Regions from separate parts of the Natronospira proteinivora genome, predicted to be linked through region 1. Evidence: riboswitches for the same ligand, from Rfam matches in the RefSeq annotation. Region 1 holds a riboswitch; the other holds the start of a gene.
The links. Region 1 has a riboswitch for cobalamin ahead of J2T60_RS04040 (TonB-dependent receptor domain-containing protein). Riboswitches for the same ligand answer to the same signal wherever they lie in the genome.

Region 1 (8,970 bases):
CCAAAGCCGCGGCAGGGCCGGCCTCATGACACGTCCTCGCGCTGTGGTGGGATCAACGGCGCTCACGAACTTCGTCCAGATGATGACAGACCTGTTTTATCCCATCCAGAATTCTGGGTGTTGGCCGCTGCAAGGTTGAGGGGGGCACAAAATAGAGCTGATCCCGTCGCACAGCCGTCATGTTTTCATACTGTTCCCAGTATTCCAGCCAGCTGGGATCGTTCTCCCCCATGCCACCGGCGATGATGGTTTCCGGGTCTGCCGCCAGAATGGACTCGGTGTCCAGACGCGGGGTGAGTCTTTCCAGATCCGAAAACAGGGTCCGGCCACTGCAGACGCCAATAGCGCGACTGATCAGATGCTCCCCGTTGATGGTCATGATGGGGTCATCCCATATCTGATAGAATACCTCAACCGGGTCGGCATCACGGTAACGGTCCCTCAGGGCCTCTAATTGGGACTCAAATTCATCCGCCCGCGCATTGGCAATGTTCTCGCTACCGGCCAAGACCCCGAAACGGCGCAGGGTAGCCGCCACATCATCAAAGTCGCGCTGCTCGCCCCAATAGACCGGAAGGCCCATCTCTTCCAGCTTGAGTACCTGCTCGGTGGGATTACCCGTGATCCAGGCAACGATCAGGTCCGGTTCACGGGCCAGGACCGCCTCCAGATCAAGCCGCTTGAAGCTCCCGATCCGGGGGATATCCTCGGCCGCCTCCGGGTAATCACTAAAGGAGGTGGTCCCGACAATGGCATCCCCGCCGCCCGCTTCAAACATCAACTCCGCCATACCGGGAGACAGGGTCACAATTGATTCCGCTGGTCTGTCAAGGCAGACCAGCCGTTCCATGTCGTCCACCACGCAGCGCTCGGATTCGGCGAACAGGTTTGCGCTTGCCAGCAAGCATAGCGACAACAGGACGACTCTCCATACAGAGCCTTGAGAGTAGCGCTTCATCAGTCATCGCCTCCAATCAGTACCATTTCACCCGTCTCGGGATCACGATAAACACGGCCCATGGATTCATAACCACTGCCGGCCTCCCCCACACCCTGGGGCACATCCGGCAGCTCCTGGCCGGCTTCCACTTCCACACCGCCGTGGCTGTCCTCCAGCCCACCCTGTGCCGCGGCGAGGGCCACCATCAATCCCACTGCAAATACCAGCATGATGTCCGCCAGATTGGCCAGCGGCCCCATGGGATCTCCGTCGTCGGTATCAAAGCGGCTTTGACGGTAAGCCGGGGTGCTCATGACCGAGCCTCCAACCGACCCATGGCGGCGTCATACCAGCGACGGCGCAGACGGCCGATGACAAAACCCAGGATGCCGATCAATAGACCCAGAACGGTGGTGTTGAAGGCCACAGTCACCGCCTCCGCCAACACTTCCAGATCCCCCCGGCTGAGGGCGGCAAGCCCCGGCCCCAGGGGAATCAGAGTGCCCATCAGGCCCAGCATGGGTCCGATACGGGCCAGCAAGTCGGCTCGATCGATTCGGCGCCGGGCCCGGGCCGCCATGGTCTCCAGGCAACCGTCCTTTTCAATCCGGGCCAGGCCACCGCTGCGCTCGCCGATCGCCAGTCCGCTTTCCCAGAGGGTCAAAAGGACCAGCGCCAACAAGGTGATGACCACCGGGAACAACAGCCCGTTCACCACCGTACTCATCAAGTCCAGACTGATCGAGATCATGTCGTGCTACCTCCCCCGGCGACCGGTCAGAATGCCACCGATCAAGAGCAGAAGGGCCACCGCCACAATAGCCCAGAGATAGAGGCTCTGTGCCGGCCCCTCTTCCTGGCCTTCATCCTGCTCGGATTGCGCGCCTTCATCGCGCTCGGCCGAATCCTGATCGCTGGCCTCGATGTCTTCGCTCGCCTCATCCAGTCGCGGTGCGATCTCCATCACCCGGGCTGGGTCCGTTTCCGCCTCGGCCTGCTCCATGCGGGCCGCATCAAGCCGTGCTTCAAAAGCCTCGCGCAGCTCGGGGTCGATCTGATCGGCCACCCAGTCCATGGTGGGGTGATCCGGCCGGGAATGACCGCTGCCCGGCAGGCCATGTTCGGCTACCAGGGCGGCAAAGTCTTCCTGCAGATCGGCCAGCACCTGGGCGTCTGCTTCCCAGTAGCCCCGATGGGCGGCCACCAGCATCACTGACTGCATATGGGTCTTCACATGGACGTTATGATCCTGGGCCAGGAATTCATCCAGACCCAGGCCATGGCGATCCTCCAGATAGACCGCATGGACTTCGTCCCAGACCCAGGAATCAATCACCTCCGGGGCGGTTACCTGCCAACCCCAAAGGTTATCCAGGAAATCCCGGCCCATGGTTCTCGCCCCGGCGTAGCCGTGGTCCATCAGCGGTTGCAACCATTGAGGATTGAGATTTCGGGCCCGTAACTCAGTCAAAAGCGCCCTTTCCAGGCTATCCACATAGGGATTGTCCGGGTCCGCATGCATCAGAACCCGATTGGCGGGGGCCTCTCCCCGGGCCTTTTCCACGGCCAGGGATAGTCCGCCCTGGAAATCAAAGGCATCATCCCGATCCAGCAAGGCATAGATATGGCTGGCTCGGCCCAGATAGGTTCGGCCCACGGTGGAGAGTCGCTGATCGAAGGCCGCATGGGCTGGCTCCCCTTGTGCCACCATGCCGTAGGCATGCCCCATGCGGCGGACATAGGCCTCGGCCAACTGGTCCCGATCCTCCCAGGCACTGGAACGTTCAGTCAGGCGGGTGATACCGGCCCCGTAGGCACCGGGGGCTGTCCCAAAGATACGCAGGCTGGCCTGGCGACCGGCCTTGTCTGCGTTCATGCCCTGGGCAATCAGCCCCCGGGTATCCTCTACCCATTGGGCAGCCACCCGATTCATCGCCAGGCTTTCGCTGCCGGGGTCCCGCATGGACTCCGGGAGTTCCTCGAGACTGGCGTCCAGAGCGGTTTGCAAGGCCGGGTACTCGGCTTGGATGGTTTCATAGGCCCCATCCAGGGCCACCTTGACCGCCTGGTCCAGCAACACCAGCTGGTCGGCATAAAGATCACGGAACAGACCGGAGGTGGTGAACAGCACATCCTGGCGGGGGCGGTCCAGCGTCTCAAGGTCCTGCCGGGCGACGCCACTGACGATGCCGCGGGAATTCCACTCCGGCGTCAGCCCCATCATGTCCAGGCCGAAGGCCACCATGGCGCCTTCATCACGGACGGTATCGGAGGCCCAGAGTACCAAAGCCTCGCTGCCATCGGCCTCCGGCGCGCCCCGATCCCGGGCCTCGGCGGCCAGCTCCTGGCCCAAGCGCCAGGCGATCCGGGTGGGGATCAAATCACTGGACAGGGCATGGAAATTGGTCCCCGTGGGCAAGGCCTGGGGCGTGCGGATGGGATCATTGCCCTGCCCCGGCGGTACAAAACGGCCCGACAAGGCGCCCAGGAAATGGGCCGCTTCAGCCGCCGGCGAATCCCGCAATGCCTGCTCGGCTTCGGCGTCCACTTCCCCGTCCCCGGCCATGGACTTGAGCATGGTTTCAAGGGCCTCTTCATCCCAATCCCGACCGAAGACATGCAGGCCCAGGGGCATGAAATGCTCCTGCATGTGGGTGACGTAATGGCCGGCTTCATGGACCAGGAGGGATTCGGAGACCTCTTCCAGAGACACTTCGCTGACGGTCACACCCAAGTCGTCGGCGATTTCCCGTTCAATGACATCGGTCAGTTCCAGGGCTTCGATGCGATCCCGCAGGGTCTCGGCCGCCCGGCGGCGGGTGGGGCTGTCCGGGTCCGTCGCCGATTCGTAGGTTTCCACCAGTTGCCGTAACTCCAGCAACTCGTCATACAGTTCAGTGGTGGCCAACGGTGGGGTCAGGTGACTGACGATCACCGCCATGGCCCGGCGCTTGGCCTGGATACCTTCGCCGACCCCATCCACGATGTAGGGATAGATCACCGGCAAATCCCCACCCAGCAGAGCCGGATAGTCATCATCGCCCAACCCCACCCGCCGTCGGGGCAGGAACTCACGGGTGGAATGCCGGCCGATATAAGCCAGAGCATCCGCTTCGAAATGATCCCTGATCCAGTGGTAAAACCCCACATACTGGTGGGTGGGCGGGAAGCTGGTATTGGCGTGCAGCAGGGACTCGCGAATCTCCCAGCCCCGCGGTGGTTGCGGACCGATGAAGACATTGCCAAAGCGAATGCCCGGGAAAAGCATTTCCCCTTCATGCACCATGGCCTCGCCCGGTGGCGCACCCCAACCGGACAGACCCGGCATACCCGTACGCACTAGGGCATCGCGAATGGACTCCGGGTCCTGATCGGCTTGCCGGCCAGCCAAGCGCTCCGACCAGGCGGCTTCATACTGGTCGAGCAAGGACAATGCCCTTTCCTGGGCCTCATGCTGGTGGTTCTCGACCAGGTGGCGCAAATCCGCCAGGGTCCGCTCCAGCAAGCGCCGACCGTGCTCATGTTCAGCTTCTGAATAGGCAGCTTCCAAACGGGCATGGAGATAGCCCAAGGGCCCATGCTGCAACTCGCCCTGAATCACCTCGGGCAGGGTTTCAAAGTATTGTTGGTAATCCGAGGCGGAAAGACTGGCCACCTGGCCATGCATTCGAGCCAGTTGCTCACCATCGTCGGTGGCATTGATACCCCGGTCCTGGATCTTGTCCAGCAGGGCTTCGGCATCTTCGGGCAAGGGGCCGGTATCGTAGCCGGCGGCCTTCATCAGCCGCAGCAATTCCATCAGCGACTCGGGCACATCCAGCTTATCGGCACCGATGTTATGACGACCGGGCGGGTGGTTGTAGTAAACCATGGCCACCCGCTTTTCGCTGTTATCCATTGCCCGTAGCCGTTGCCAACGCTTAAGGCGATCCGCCAGCCCCGCCACCTGTTCAGTCAATGGTTGGGTCAGCACATAGTGGATTCCGGTCTGCGGATCCACTTGTGGCGGCTCGGCGACGGCCAGTACTTGCGGCTGACTGATGCCCTGCAACTCCGGCATGGCCACGCGGAAATAGACCTGGTCCTGGGGAATACCATCCAGCGACAGGCGCCATTCTTCCTCGCTACTGCCGGCAAGGCGAATCCCCTTGATGACAGGGACATCCAGGTTTTCGAAGGCCTCGGTGACGGCCTGACGCCCTTCCCCACCGCCAACGGCAAAGAATTGAAGGCTCACCACCGCCGTCAGCTCCGCCGACGCCATGCGTTCGGTCAGGGTCTCCACGGCTTCACGGCTACCCCCACCCCAACGGGCAAGAACGGCAAAACACTGCATGCCCCGGGCTTCCACCGCCTCACAGCTGTTATCCAGCAAGGCCCGGTCACCGGGGCGATCGCCCCGGTCCAGGTCCAGCAAGACAACGGCCGGGCCCTCATCCAGATCCAATTTCTCCGGGTTCGAGAAGGATTCACCGTCGCGATAGTAACGAACGGCTTCCCGAGGGGAAGGTTCGGGCACATCCAGGGAATGCCCGGCCTGGGACAAGAGCCAGGCCATCAAACCCGACATATGCTCCGGACTCCGTCCCATATAGAAGGCCCGCCCCTTCAACCATTCCGATTGCCGGGAGAAGGTTTGGCGCTGCTCGGCCAGATGGGCTTCCGGGTCCTCGCCTGGTGCCGGATTGGCAGTCAGGCGAGACAGCTCATCGGCGTCCAGCTCATCAAGAACTGCCTCTCCCCCAAGGCGAGAGAGTCGAGTGATTCGCCGATCACTGTTGATGGCCAGGATCGGCTTGCCATCGGCCACTGGGCCTTCCTGGACCAGGCGCTGCAGTCGCGAGACCTGATCGCCGAACACGGCCGCCAGGAAAATGGCATCGCCCTGGCCCAGGAAATCGCGGACCTCGGAATCCGCCATCTCCGCAATCTGCTCCGGCGTCCGCAACTGTATCCGGCTCTCAGGGACCTCCTCCAGAAAGCGGTGGGCCCCGGCCGCCACTTCGGCGGCCGAGCGTTCCGACACCACACCCACCACCGTCTTACCCCATGCGGGCTGGTAGCCGCCCAGCAAGAGCAGGACGAACACCGCAAAGATCATGGCACGCATGACTTAGCGGTCTCCGTAGCGCAGGCTCAGAAAGACGTTCCGCCCCGGTTGTTGATAGTCGAAATCGTTGAAACTGTCCCGAGCCGTGACATAGTCCTTGTCCAGGGCGTTATTCACCGTCAGGCGTGTGCGCCAGTTCTCGGACAGGGTCCAACCCACGCGCAGATTCAGCAGCCCAAAGCCGGCCAGGCGTTCTTCCCCCTCGGCATCGTTGAAGCGGTGCCCCTGGGCCACCACCGTGCCACCCAACGACCAGTCGCCAATCTCACGATCCACCTCCAGGCGGAAGCTTTGCTTGGCCCGGCGGCGAAGCCGATTTCCGCTTTCACGATTCTCGGGGTCGAGATAACTCCAGCTGCCGTAGATAACCCAGTCGTCCAGATCCAGGCCCGCAGAAATCTCCAGACCTTCCATCCGGGCCTCAGCCACGTTTTCGGGCAAAAATACACCATCCACCAAAACCGACTCGATCAAGTTATCCACCCGGGTGCGATAGGCGACCCCGTCCCAGAACCAACGTTCATAGTGACCCGATATACCAATCTCCACACTTTCGGATTCTTCCGGACCCAGCTCCGGGTTACCAAACCCGGGAAAATAAAGATCATTGAAACTGGGTGCTTTAAAACCCTCGCCCCAGGTCATGCGTAAGCGGTGATGGTCATTCAGGCGATAGCCCACCCCAAAACTGCCGGTGGTGGCAGTACCATAGCTTTCGTTGTCATCATGACGAAGTCCGACTTCCAAGCTCACCGGGTTGAAATCAAGCAATGCCTGGGCAAAGACGGCGATGTTATCCCGGCTATCCTCTGCGTAGTCGGTGGTGGATTCGATCTTGTCGTCTCGATAATCCACCCCCAGCACCCACTCGTGGTTGCCGGTATGAATCCGGTTTTGCCAGGCCACCATCTGGCGGCGGGTATCAAAGCGCGTGGGCTCATCGGCGCCGTCGTCATAGTTATCCGCTTCGTCCCGGCTTTCGCTCAGGCTCAGCTCCACATCCCAGAAGGGGTTGGGCGCCATTTCCAAACTGGTGCCGGCCGCCTGATGGACAAAGTCTGTTTTGCCATCCAGGAACTCGGTACGACCTTGAGAGCGAAGTCCGGTGAACCCCAGGTTTGCCATGGCCCCCAGCTCCTGGGTAACCCGAGCCATGGCAGAGGTATTGTAGTAACCACGGCGTTCTCCCCCTTCTTGCAGTGCAATACCGTCGGTATGGGAATGGCTTGCACCCACACTGAACCGGGTGGTTTCCCCTCCGCCCTGGGCGCCCAGGCCATATTCATGGCTTCCAAAGGAGCCTGTTCCAAGATTGAACCACTGTTCGGTTTCATCACTGCCCTGGGGTGTGAATACCTGCACCACGCCCCCAATGGCATCCGCTCCGTATACACTGCTTCGCGGACCACGTACCACTTCCACACGGTCAATCATTGTGGTGGGCAAAAATTGCCATGAAGCCCCGCCGGTGGTTGCCGACCCCATACGAATTCCATCCACCAACAACAAGCTCTGATCACTGCTGGTACCCCGAATAAAGAGGCTCGTCGCCTTCCCAAAGGCGCCATTGGATATAACATCAATTCCGGGGCGCGCTCTGAGCAGTTCCCCGAACTCCCGAGGCTCCTGACGGCGAATGCTGTCTTGGTCGATGGCCGAAATAGAAGAAAGACTCTCTTCCGCAGAACGTTGGGTCTGGGTCGCGGTAACCACCACCGGGTTTAGCCAAGCCTCCCCGGCCACCATGCCTTCGGCATCCAGGTAGGCCAATTCATCCAGTTCCTGGGGGGCGGATTGCGCCTGACCTGCATGAAGTGAAACCGCAGTCACAAGATAGACGGGCGCTGCACACAGCACCGAAAAATGGAAAAGCTTCATATCGATTGTTCCCTTTGCCGTGCCCACCGCACGGATCTGGCATGAGAAATGTGCATGCGGAAAGGGAGTGTTCGGGCAGTCAGGGACTATAAGCGGTACGCTTTGACCAGCCCGACGTCGCCCTCCGCAACGCGCGGCTGGAGGGGCTTGATGCCTCCTCCTGCAACAGGCCGGTCTACGGGCTGATGAGTGGCATGTCCGTCAGGACAGGCCGAGACGACCGCCTTCCCATGCTCGTTGGCACAGTGGCTAGGGGTGGTCGCCCTGAGTCGCTTGTGGAGGCGACTCGCTCAATCACCGTTGCGGGGGCAGCGTCGGACTGGATCACCGACTTCCCGTTTAATCCCCGACCCGGATGGGTCCTGGGGACACCTGATGCGGCGCAAAAAGTAACAGGACCTGGGAATCAGGTCAAATAGAGCCTTGCTATATAGCCTGGGACAAGGTCAGATTTCTATCTAATCGCCCAATCAATTCGTCCATAGGCACGGGCTGGGAATAGAAATAACCCTGGGCTTCGTCACAGCCCAGCCCCTGAACCAGAAGAGCTTCGCTCTCTGTTTCGATCCCCTCTGCCACTACCCGCATGCCCAGGTTCCGCGCCAACTCAATAATGGAGCGGATAATAGCCTCGGCACTGGGGTTCTCCCCGCCCAGGTCTCTAATAAATGACTGATCAATCTTGAGAATATCGATGGGCAAACGTCGCAGATAATTCAGCGATGAGTAGCCACTCCCAAAATCATCAATGGCAATTCGAACACCGGGGATCACCTGCTTTATCCGATGCAGCTGGGCAATGGCCGCATCAACATCCTGCATCAGAGTGGATTCCGTAATCTCAAGTTCCAGGAGTACACCACCATGGCTGAAATTCTGTTTTAAAATTGAAAGCAGATGATCAAGATGCTCTGAATCATACAAATCCCTGGCCGACAGATTAACAGCAATCCGAATCGAACCCATGAATTCGGCCAGGGGCAGCATTTCCTTTCTGGCTGTTTCCAATACCCAATGATCAATCAGGCAGATCAAATCGGAC
Region 2 (8,970 bases), 540 kb from region 1:
TTGGCCTGGCGGGCTTCCAGGCGGGTGTAATAGCCACGGTCCAGCAGTTCCTGGTTCAGGGAATGGTCGGTGGTGAGTTGCTTGAGCCGTCCCCGGCGCAAGCGATAGACCCGGGAATCCCCCACATGGGCCAGGGTGACGCGCCGGCCCCGGAAAAGGCAGATGGCCACCGTGGTGCCCATGCCCTGGCGGTCGGGATCTTCCTGGGCCTTTTCCAGAATGATGCGGTTGGCCTTGGCCACGGCCTCCTGTAATACCCGGTCGCCGCGTTCCATGGGGCTGGCATTACGGACAACCTGCAGGACGGTTTCCACGGCCAGTCGGCTGGCCACTTCCCCGGCGCTGTAGCCGCCCATGCCATCGGCCAGCACCATCAGGCCGGCTTCCGGGGCCATTTCAATGGCATCCTCATTGTGCGGACGCTTGCGGCCGGTGTCCGTGCGGCCGGCTGCAGCCAACTGTCCCTCGGCAGCCATACGATCCCCTGTCCGCAGTCTCTCCCCGGCCCATTATTGCAAAGGGCCGCTGCCGAGCCTGCCTGAACCACCCGGAGGGGGGTCCCCCCGAACCTCAATGGACCTGAGTATACCGGCAACACCGGGTGGCGCGGCAAGCACCCGCTTGGGCAATGATAAGATGCTTCACCGCAAACCATGATTCATTTGGATTCAATCAGGGATTGAGCTATGGCCAAGGCAAAGACCGTTTATGAATGTGAGGCCTGTGGTGCCCAGGCACCCAAGTGGTCCGGGCAGTGCATGGATTGCGGTGCCTGGAATACCTTGGTGGAGAGCCGCATCGGGGCCACGCCTCCCAAGGTCGGGGGCGGAAGCGCCGGCGGTCGCAACCGGGGCCAGTACGCCGGATCATCGGGTGTGGTGGTGAGCCTCAATGAGGTGCAAAGCAAGGAAGCCCCCCGGACCTCCACCGGCGTGGGCGAGCTGGACCGGGTGCTCGGCGGCGGTTTGGTCTCCGGTTCGGCCGTACTGATCGGCGGTGATCCGGGCATCGGGAAATCCACGCTGTTGCTCCAGGCCTGTGCCCGGCTGTCCGAAAACCGGGGCGTGTTGTATGTCACCGGGGAGGAGTCCCTGGAGCAGGTTCGTATTCGGGCCGAGCGGCTGGCCGTAGGGGAATTCCCTCTGCGCCTGGCCGCGGAGACCTGCGTGGAGCAGATCATTGCCACCGCCGAGGTGGAAAAACCCCGGGTCCTGGTGGTGGATTCCATCCAGACCATCTTTTCCGAGGGGGTGCAGTCGGCCCCCGGGGCCGTGGGCCAGTTGCGTGAATCCGCCTCCCAGCTGGTGCGTTTTGCCAAGCAGACCGGCACCGCCGTCTTTCTGGTGGGCCATGTCACCAAGGAAGGCCAGATTGCCGGGCCCCGGGTCCTGGAGCATATGGTGGATACGGTGCTGTACTTCGAAAACGACGCCGGCAGTCGTTATCGGGTAATCCGGGCGGTGAAAAACCGCTTTGGCGCCGTTAACGAGCTAGGAGTATTCGCCATGGACGAGGCCGGCCTGAAGGAAGTTCGCAACCCTTCGGCCATCTTTCTTTCGGGCCACCAGAGCGATGTCAGCGGTTCGGCGGTTATGGTGGCCCGGGAAGGCAGCCGGCCCCTGCTGGTGGAAGTCCAGGCCCTGGTGGACAGCTCCCAGACCCATAATCCTCGCCGGGTGGCGGTGGGCCTGGATCAGAACCGCCTCTCCATGCTGCTGGCGGTGATGCATCGCCATGGCGGTATTGCCATGGGGGATCAGGACGTCTTCATCAATGTGGTGGGGGGGCTGAAAGTGGAAGAAACCGCCGCCGACCTGCCCCTGCTGCTGGCCGCCTTGTCCAGTTTCCGGGACAAGCCCTTGCCCAAGGGTATGGTGGTGTTCGGCGAGATTGGCCTGTCCGGCGAGGTGCGGCCGGTCTACAACGGTGAAGAACGCTTGTATGAGGCGGCCAAGCACGGGTTCAAGCTGGCCATCGTCCCGCGCGCCAATGCCCCCCGCAAGAGCCCCGACGGCATGAAGATCATCCCCGTCCGGCGTCTGGGGGATGCCATCGACGCCATCCTTCGAGATGCCGAATAGATCTTTGACGATTACCCTCCAGAAAGGTAGATTAGCCACCGCTTCGGAAAGCGCCACTTTTGGGTGGTGCAGGGAACCCGGTGAGAATCCGGGACTGACGCGCAGCGGTATTGGGGAACGAGGATCACAGGGGGCGACCCCAGGCACTGTCCCGCACGGGATGGGAAGCCGTGATCCAAGGTCCATGTGACGATCCGTCACACTCGCCCCTAAGTCCGAATACCTGCCGAAGCGCGGCCGATTGATCGGCCGCTGACCGAGCCTTCGCGTCTAAGGTGTTCGGATCCAAGGTATCTTCCTCTGCCCCCCTGGGCGCAATAACCTTGTATCCCCGATAACGCTTCGTGAGGGCTCCATCACTTACCTGTAGTGAATGGAGACCTGAATGTTTAGATTACGACCTGCCGTTTTTTGTCTTGTTTGCCTTCCCCTTTTGGCCAGTGCCAGCGATCACGGCCTGAACCTGGACACCGTGGTGGTCCATGGTTCGTCTTTGGAAGAAACCTTGCCGACGGATCTTTCCCGCTATGGCGCCGAGTTGTGGATTCTCGACCGGGAGGTGTTGGATCGTAGCGGCGTCAGTGATGTGGGTCAGGCCTTGCAGGGCAGTGTGCCGGGTCTGTTCGTCTCTCCCCGGGCCGGGCGCGGGGATTATGCCTCTGTCTCTCTGCAGGGCTCTCGCAGTGAGGACGTGCTTTGGTTGGTGGATGGGGTTCGGATCAACAACCGTCTGTTTGGTGACACCTCTCCCCTGGACTCCATCAGCACCCACATGATCGAGCGCATTGAGGTGCTGAAAGGCGGGCAGGGCCTGTTTTATGGGACCCAGGCGGTGGCCGGCGTGGTAAATATTGTCCTGCGCAAACCCGGCCCCGAATCCGGCGGCAGTATGAGCGGGGCTGTGGGCTCCTTGGGGGATCGCCGCCTGGGCGGCCATGTTCGCGGCAGCGATGCCCTGGGGCATTGGATTGTTTTCGCCGAGCAGGATCAGTCAGAAGGCTATCAACCTTACCGGGATGAAGCCTACCAGGAGAACGCCCGGCGCCTGCCCCGGGGCTTTAACCGGACTTCCTACGGTGGCCGCTATCATCTGCCGCTGGGCCAGGACCAATCCTTGAATTTGCTCTTTCTGAGAAACGACGTGCGGGCGGACTTTCCCCGGCCCGTGGCCAATTTCGAAAGCTTCAATGACCGCTCCGAGCACATCCTGTCGTTGAAATGGGATCAGCAGTTGAGCGAGCGAACGGGCTATTTCCTCAAGGCTTATTGGCATGAATGGTGGACGGACTACACCCGACTGTCCCTCGACCAGGACGGCCAGGTGGATGTGATCAATGATCGGGATCCCTGGGGCTTTGATGACCAGGGCATCAACCTGACCGCCCGTCATATCACCGAGTCCGGCTCAGAACTGCTGGGTGGATTGGATTACCAGCGCTACCAGGGGGAGGACTTTGTACTGCGTATTGACGGCAAGGCTGAAGCCGTCGCGGCCGCCTTTGTCCAGTACCGGCCGCGATTGAGCTTTTCCCCGGACAGCCGATTGGCAGTGGGGGCGCGTTTCAACCGCTCTGATTTCGGTGGTGATCAGTCGATCTGGAACCTCAGCTTTGCCCAGCCCCTGCCCGGGCACTTGGAATTGACCGCCGGTGCCGGCAGCAACTTCCGTTTGCCTTCCGCCTTTGAGCTATTCGTGGTTGATGAAGATTTTCCCGCCGGCAACGAGGACCTGTCGCCGGAGGAAAGCCTGAATTTCAATCTCGCAGTCAGCGGGCCCTTGGGCCTGAATGCTCAATGGCAAGTCGGTGGTTTTTATCGGGAAATCCAGGACCTGATCTCGGTGGCCGACGGCATGTATATCAATAGCGAGCGATCGGTCCGGGTTCGCGGTGGTGAGGCCACCCTGACGGTGGGTGGGCAAACAGGCTGGTCGGGGGATTTAAACCTCACCTGGGCCGATGCCCGGGAGAAAGGACAATCCCAGCAGATTGACGGCATTCCGGAATGGTTTATCAATGCCCGTGTTGCCTGGAATGCGCCGCAATATGGTTGGCAGTTACAGGCCCGCCACACAGGTTCCAACACCAGCACCCTGGCGGATTTCGGTCCCCAGCAATACGGTGATTTCACGGTTCTGGATGCCAGTGCTTGGCGTGCCTTTGGTGCTCATGGCGAGCATCGGCTTACGGTTCGCCTGGAGAATCTGCTGGATCACCGCTATGCCTCGGGGGTGAGTCAGGCGATGACGCCAGACGGCGGGCCCTTTCAATACGAGACCCTGGGCCCACCCCGTAATCTTCAGCTGGCCTATGGCCGGCGGTTCTGATGGCCGGCTCGCTGAAAAAACAGCTGCTGCGATGGCTGATGCCCCTGCATCGCTATCTCGGTTTGGGGCTGAGCCTGCTCATGCTGCTGTGGTTTATCTCCGGCATCGTCATGATGTTCCATGGTTATCCCCGAATGGCGGACAGTGAACGCTTATCCGCCTTGTCGACAATGGAAACGGAGAAACTGGCGGTCCCAGTGGAAGCAGCGGCATCCCGTCTGGGGCTGGAGGCGATCGATGGTGTTCGCCTCAATCAACCCTGGGATCGCCCCAAGCTGCATGTCCTCAGTGAGCACGGTTGGCAGAGTCTCTATGCCGATTCCGGCGAGGTAGTCCCTCCACTGGACCGGGTCACCCTCGAATCCCGCCTGGATGAAGAAACGGCCTGGGTGGTCCGGGCGATTGATCGTCTGGAACGCCCCGATCAGTGGACTCTTTCCGCTGGCTTCGATGCCTTTCGTCCCCTGTGGCGGGTCAGCTTGGCGGATTCGGTGTCCACCACACTCTATTTCTCGGAAGCCACCGGGGAGCGGGTCCATCAGACCACCGGATCAGAGCGTGGCTGGGCCTATGCCGGTGCCATTGTTCACTGGATTTACCCCACGCGACTGCGGGAGATGAGTGGTTTTTGGCGGCAGCTGGTGATGTGGCTGGCCGGCCTGGGACTGCTTGCTTGCCTGAGTGGCCTGATCCTCGGACTGATGATGCTGAAACGCCGGCGCCGTAAGGGCATGAGCCCTTACCGGGGTTGGATGCAATGGCACCATTACCTGGGGCTGGCCTTTGGTGTTTTGGTGGCCACCTGGCTGCTCAGTGGCTTGCTCTCCCTGGACCCTTTCCGATGGGCCTCCGCGGATCGTGCGCCAGTCTCCATGGATGTCACCATGGGCGCGCCCATGAGTGGATCACTGGGGCAGTGGCTGGCCATTGAACCAGCGGGCGTTCCAGAGCGGCACGCATCCTCAACACGGGAGGTCAAGCTATGGCAGTTTATGGGCCGGCCGTATCTTCTCCTAAGCAATGAAAGCGGTGAGCGTGAATTGTGGTCGGCTTCCGAAAGCCCCTCTGAGATGTTTTTGTCTCGGCAGCAGATCAGAGAGGCGGCTGATGGTTTGCCGGGCATGAGTCTGCAGGGGTTTCATCGGCAAGCGGATTATGATCATTACTATTATCCTGGCCGTGCCGCGCGGGTCAGAGGGGAAAAGCCACCCTTGCCGGTTTATCGGGCCGAGTATGACAATGGGGTTCATCTCTACATTTTCCCCAAGACCGGCGAAGTCTTGCGCCAGTCCACCCCCCGCCGTCGCTTGAATCGCTGGCTGTACAACGGCCTGCATAGCCTGGACTTTCCGGTGCTTAATCCCGGGAGTATGGGCTGGTACGCATTGGTGGTTGTGTTGATGAGTGGTGGGGCCTTGTTTTCCTTGACCGGTGTCTGGTTCACGGTTCGTTACTTTAAACGCAAATAACGCAAACAAGGGGAATTTCATGACATCCCATGCCTTCAGTGAAGCCGAGCGGGCTGCGGTTTATCGCGTCATTGCCGAGCGACGGGATATGCGTCATTTCCTCCCGGATCCGGTATCGGAGGATTGTCTGGCCCGGGTGCTTTCAGCCGCCCACCAGGCCCCCAGTGTGGGCTTGATGCAGCCCTGGCGCTTCATCCGGGTGACGGACCGTGCTGTGCGGGAAGGCATCGGCGGGGTGGTGGAGGCCGAACGGCAACGCACGGCCGAGGCCTTGGGGGAGGACGGCAGTGCATTCATGCGTCTTAAAGTGGAAGGGATTCAGGAGTGCGGAGAGTTACTGGTGGTGGTATTGCCCGACAAGCGTGAGCAGCATGTCTTTGGACGGCGGACCATGCCGGAGATGGATCTGGCCTCCGCCGCCTGCGCCATTCAAAACCTTTGGCTGGCGGCCCGGGCGGAAGGTCTGGGCATGGGCTGGGTGTCGCTCTTCGAGCCCGATGCATTGGCCCGCTTGTTGGCCTTGCCGGCGGGGGCCAGTCCCATTGCCGTTCTCTGCCTGGGCCATGTAGAGGCCTTTTATGAACGACCCATGCTGGAGCAGGAAGGCTGGACACGTGCCGAGGCCTTGGAGCACTTCCTGATGGGAAACCGTTGGGATGAGAGCAAGTCCTTTTGATCATCCCCATGCCAGGGACGCATGGACCCATCCCTGGGGCTCTGTGCGCGACATCCCTGCCGCGCACAGCCCTGGCCAGTCCCACCCTGCACTCGATCCTCCAGGCTGAAAGCAGTGGAGGTGATGAGTTCGCTTGGGCTTAGTTCGAATCGCCCAGTCGTGAGGCCTGCTGCTCAGCAGGGCTGGGTGGCTTAGGCCGTGGCCTCCCCATCGTGGTCCGGCAACCGTGGCTTGATGCGGACGGTTTTCACCGCGCTGGCACTGCTCTGGACGATCTCCAGAGGATAGCCGGCCACCTTGATGCTGGTGCCGGGTTCGGGGATGGTCTCCATATGCTCCAGTACCAGGCCATTGACCGTTTTGGGGCCGTCGGTGGGAAGCTTGATGGACAGGATCCGGTTCAGCGTCCGCAGGGGCATATTGCCGTTGACCATGCAGCTGCCGTCTTCCTCCCGGATAATTCCCTTGATACGGGTGGCGGTGGGATCGGTGGTGAACTCGCCCACGATTTCCTCCAGGATATCTTCCAGGGTGACCAGGCCCTGGATATCCCCGTACTCATCCACCACCAGGCCGATACGGCGCTGGGTATTCTGGAAATTGATCAGCTGCCGGTGCAGTGACGTGTTCTCCGGGATGAAATAGGGTGGCCGAACGATATCTTCCAAGGTCTCCCGGGTCAGCTCCCCCCGGGAGGTGGAATTGAGCACTCGGCGGGAATGCAGTATTCCCACGATATTGTCGATGTTCTCCCGGAAAACCGGCAGGCGGGTGTGCTGGCTGTTGGTGAGGGCTTCCAGGATCTCGTCCCAGGGATCCGCCAAGTCGATGCCGACAATCTCATTGCGCGGCACCATGATGTCTTCCACCGTGGCCTGTTCCAGATCCAGGATGCTCACCAGCATTTTCTGGTGACGTTTGGGGATTAGACGTCCCGCCTCGGTGACCACGGTGCGCAGTTCATCCGGACTCAGGGAATCATCTTGATTCAGGCCGGGACGAATGCCAAAGGGCCGGAGCAGGGCGTTGGCAATCAGATTCACCATCCAGATGACAGGGTAGAGAATCCTGATCAGGGGCGTATAGACGTAGGCGGCTGGATAGGCCAGACGTTCCGGGTGAAGGGCTGCCAGGGTTTTCGGCGCCACTTCGGCGAAGATCAGGATAACCAGGGTCAGCAAACCGGTGGCAATGGCAATGGCCGCCTCACCCCCCAGGCGAAGGGCGATAACCGTAGAAAGTGCGGACGCTGCAATATTGACGAAGTTGTTGCACAGCAGAATCAAACCCAACAGGCGATCGGGGCGGCTCAGCAATCGTTCGGCGAATACGGCCCCGCGGTGCCCATCCTGAGCCTGGTTGCGCAGGCGATAGCGATTGAGGGTCATGAGGGCGGTTTCGGAGCCGGAAAAGAACCCGGACAGTACGATGAGAACGCCCAGCGTGCCGAATAGAGCACCTAAAGGAATGGATTCCAAAGTGTTTTCAACCTCCCCCGAGAAGTGGGTGACTATTGTCGCCGAGCGGAGGAAGCCCGGGCAAGTGGATTGGGTGAATCACCCCGGTCAACCCCAGCGTTGACCCAGGAACACTTCCAATACGATGCGGCTGCCGAAATAGGCCAGTGCCAGGAGGGCGAAGGCGGACAGGGTCCAGCGAATAGCCACCCGGCCGCGCCAGCCGAATTGCAGCCGTCCCCACAGGAGGGTGCCGAACAGCACCCAGGCGGCCAGGGATAGAACGGTCTTGTGGACCAAGTGTTGGGCGAAGAGGTTGTCGACAAAGAACAGGCCGCTGAACAGTGCCAACGTCAGGCCGGCGAAGCCCAGGGCAATCAGCTGGAACAGCAGTCGCTCGGTGATCTCCAGCGGCGGCAGGATGCGAAGCAGGCCGCCGGGATGCCGGCCACGCAAGCGGCGCTCCTGGAAACTCAGGACAATGGCCAGCACCGCAGCGATGCTCAACAGGCTATAACTGGCAATGGAGAGAAAAACATGACTGACCAGGACCGGATAGGGCTGATCAACCAGGGTGGGTAAACCTTTATCGCTCAACAGGGTGGATAGGACTGCCAGCGTACCCACCGGGAGCAGGGGAATGGCCAGGTTGAGCACTCGCTGTCGCAGGGCCGATAGCAGCATGACGCCGGTGACCACCCAGCCCACCAGGGAAATAATGTTGAGCAGGCCCAGATTCAGTCCGGCAGGGTGGACCACCACCATCCAGAGACTGACCCCATGCAGGAAGGTGCCCAGCAAGCCCACGGTGAGGGCCGTGCCCCGCATGCGGTCGGTGGCCAGGGGCGAGGCGGTTCTCCGTACCAGTCGGATGACCAATAGGAGCATGGCCAGCAGGTAGCAGACAGCGGCAGTGACGGTGATGATGGGGCCTAGCATGATGCGCCTGAATTTCCCGAGT

Region 2: linked by a shared signal. The riboswitch ahead of J2T60_RS01445 (TonB-dependent receptor plug domain-containing protein) and the one ahead of J2T60_RS04040 (TonB-dependent receptor domain-containing protein) in region 1 are both predicted to bind cobalamin.

The regions. Positions count from the first base shown of each region.
Region 1 covers NZ_JALJYF010000001.1:852,087-861,056, reverse strand. The annotation lists gene J2T60_RS04065 (FecCD family ABC transporter permease) at 1-27, opposite strand, end outside; gene J2T60_RS04060 (cobalamin-binding protein) at 53-916, opposite strand; gene J2T60_RS04055 (hypothetical protein) at 958-1,254, opposite strand; gene J2T60_RS04050 (MotA/TolQ/ExbB proton channel family protein) at 1,251-1,691, opposite strand; gene J2T60_RS04045 (cobaltochelatase subunit CobN) at 1,698-6,050, opposite strand; gene J2T60_RS04040 (TonB-dependent receptor domain-containing protein) at 6,054-7,928, opposite strand; cobalamin riboswitch at 8,080-8,319, opposite strand; gene J2T60_RS04035 (sensor domain-containing protein) at 8,355-8,970, opposite strand, start outside.
Region 2 covers NZ_JALJYF010000001.1:308,047-317,016, forward strand. The annotation lists gene J2T60_RS01435 (Stp1/IreP family PP2C-type Ser/Thr phosphatase) at 1-476, opposite strand, end outside; gene radA (DNA repair protein RadA) at 687-2,081, shown strand; cobalamin riboswitch at 2,109-2,326, shown strand; gene J2T60_RS01445 (TonB-dependent receptor plug domain-containing protein) at 2,467-4,407, shown strand; gene J2T60_RS01450 (PepSY domain-containing protein) at 4,407-5,876, shown strand; gene bluB (5,6-dimethylbenzimidazole synthase) at 5,896-6,552, shown strand; gene J2T60_RS01460 (HlyC/CorC family transporter) at 6,744-8,030, opposite strand; gene J2T60_RS01465 (cytochrome C assembly family protein) at 8,118-8,948, opposite strand.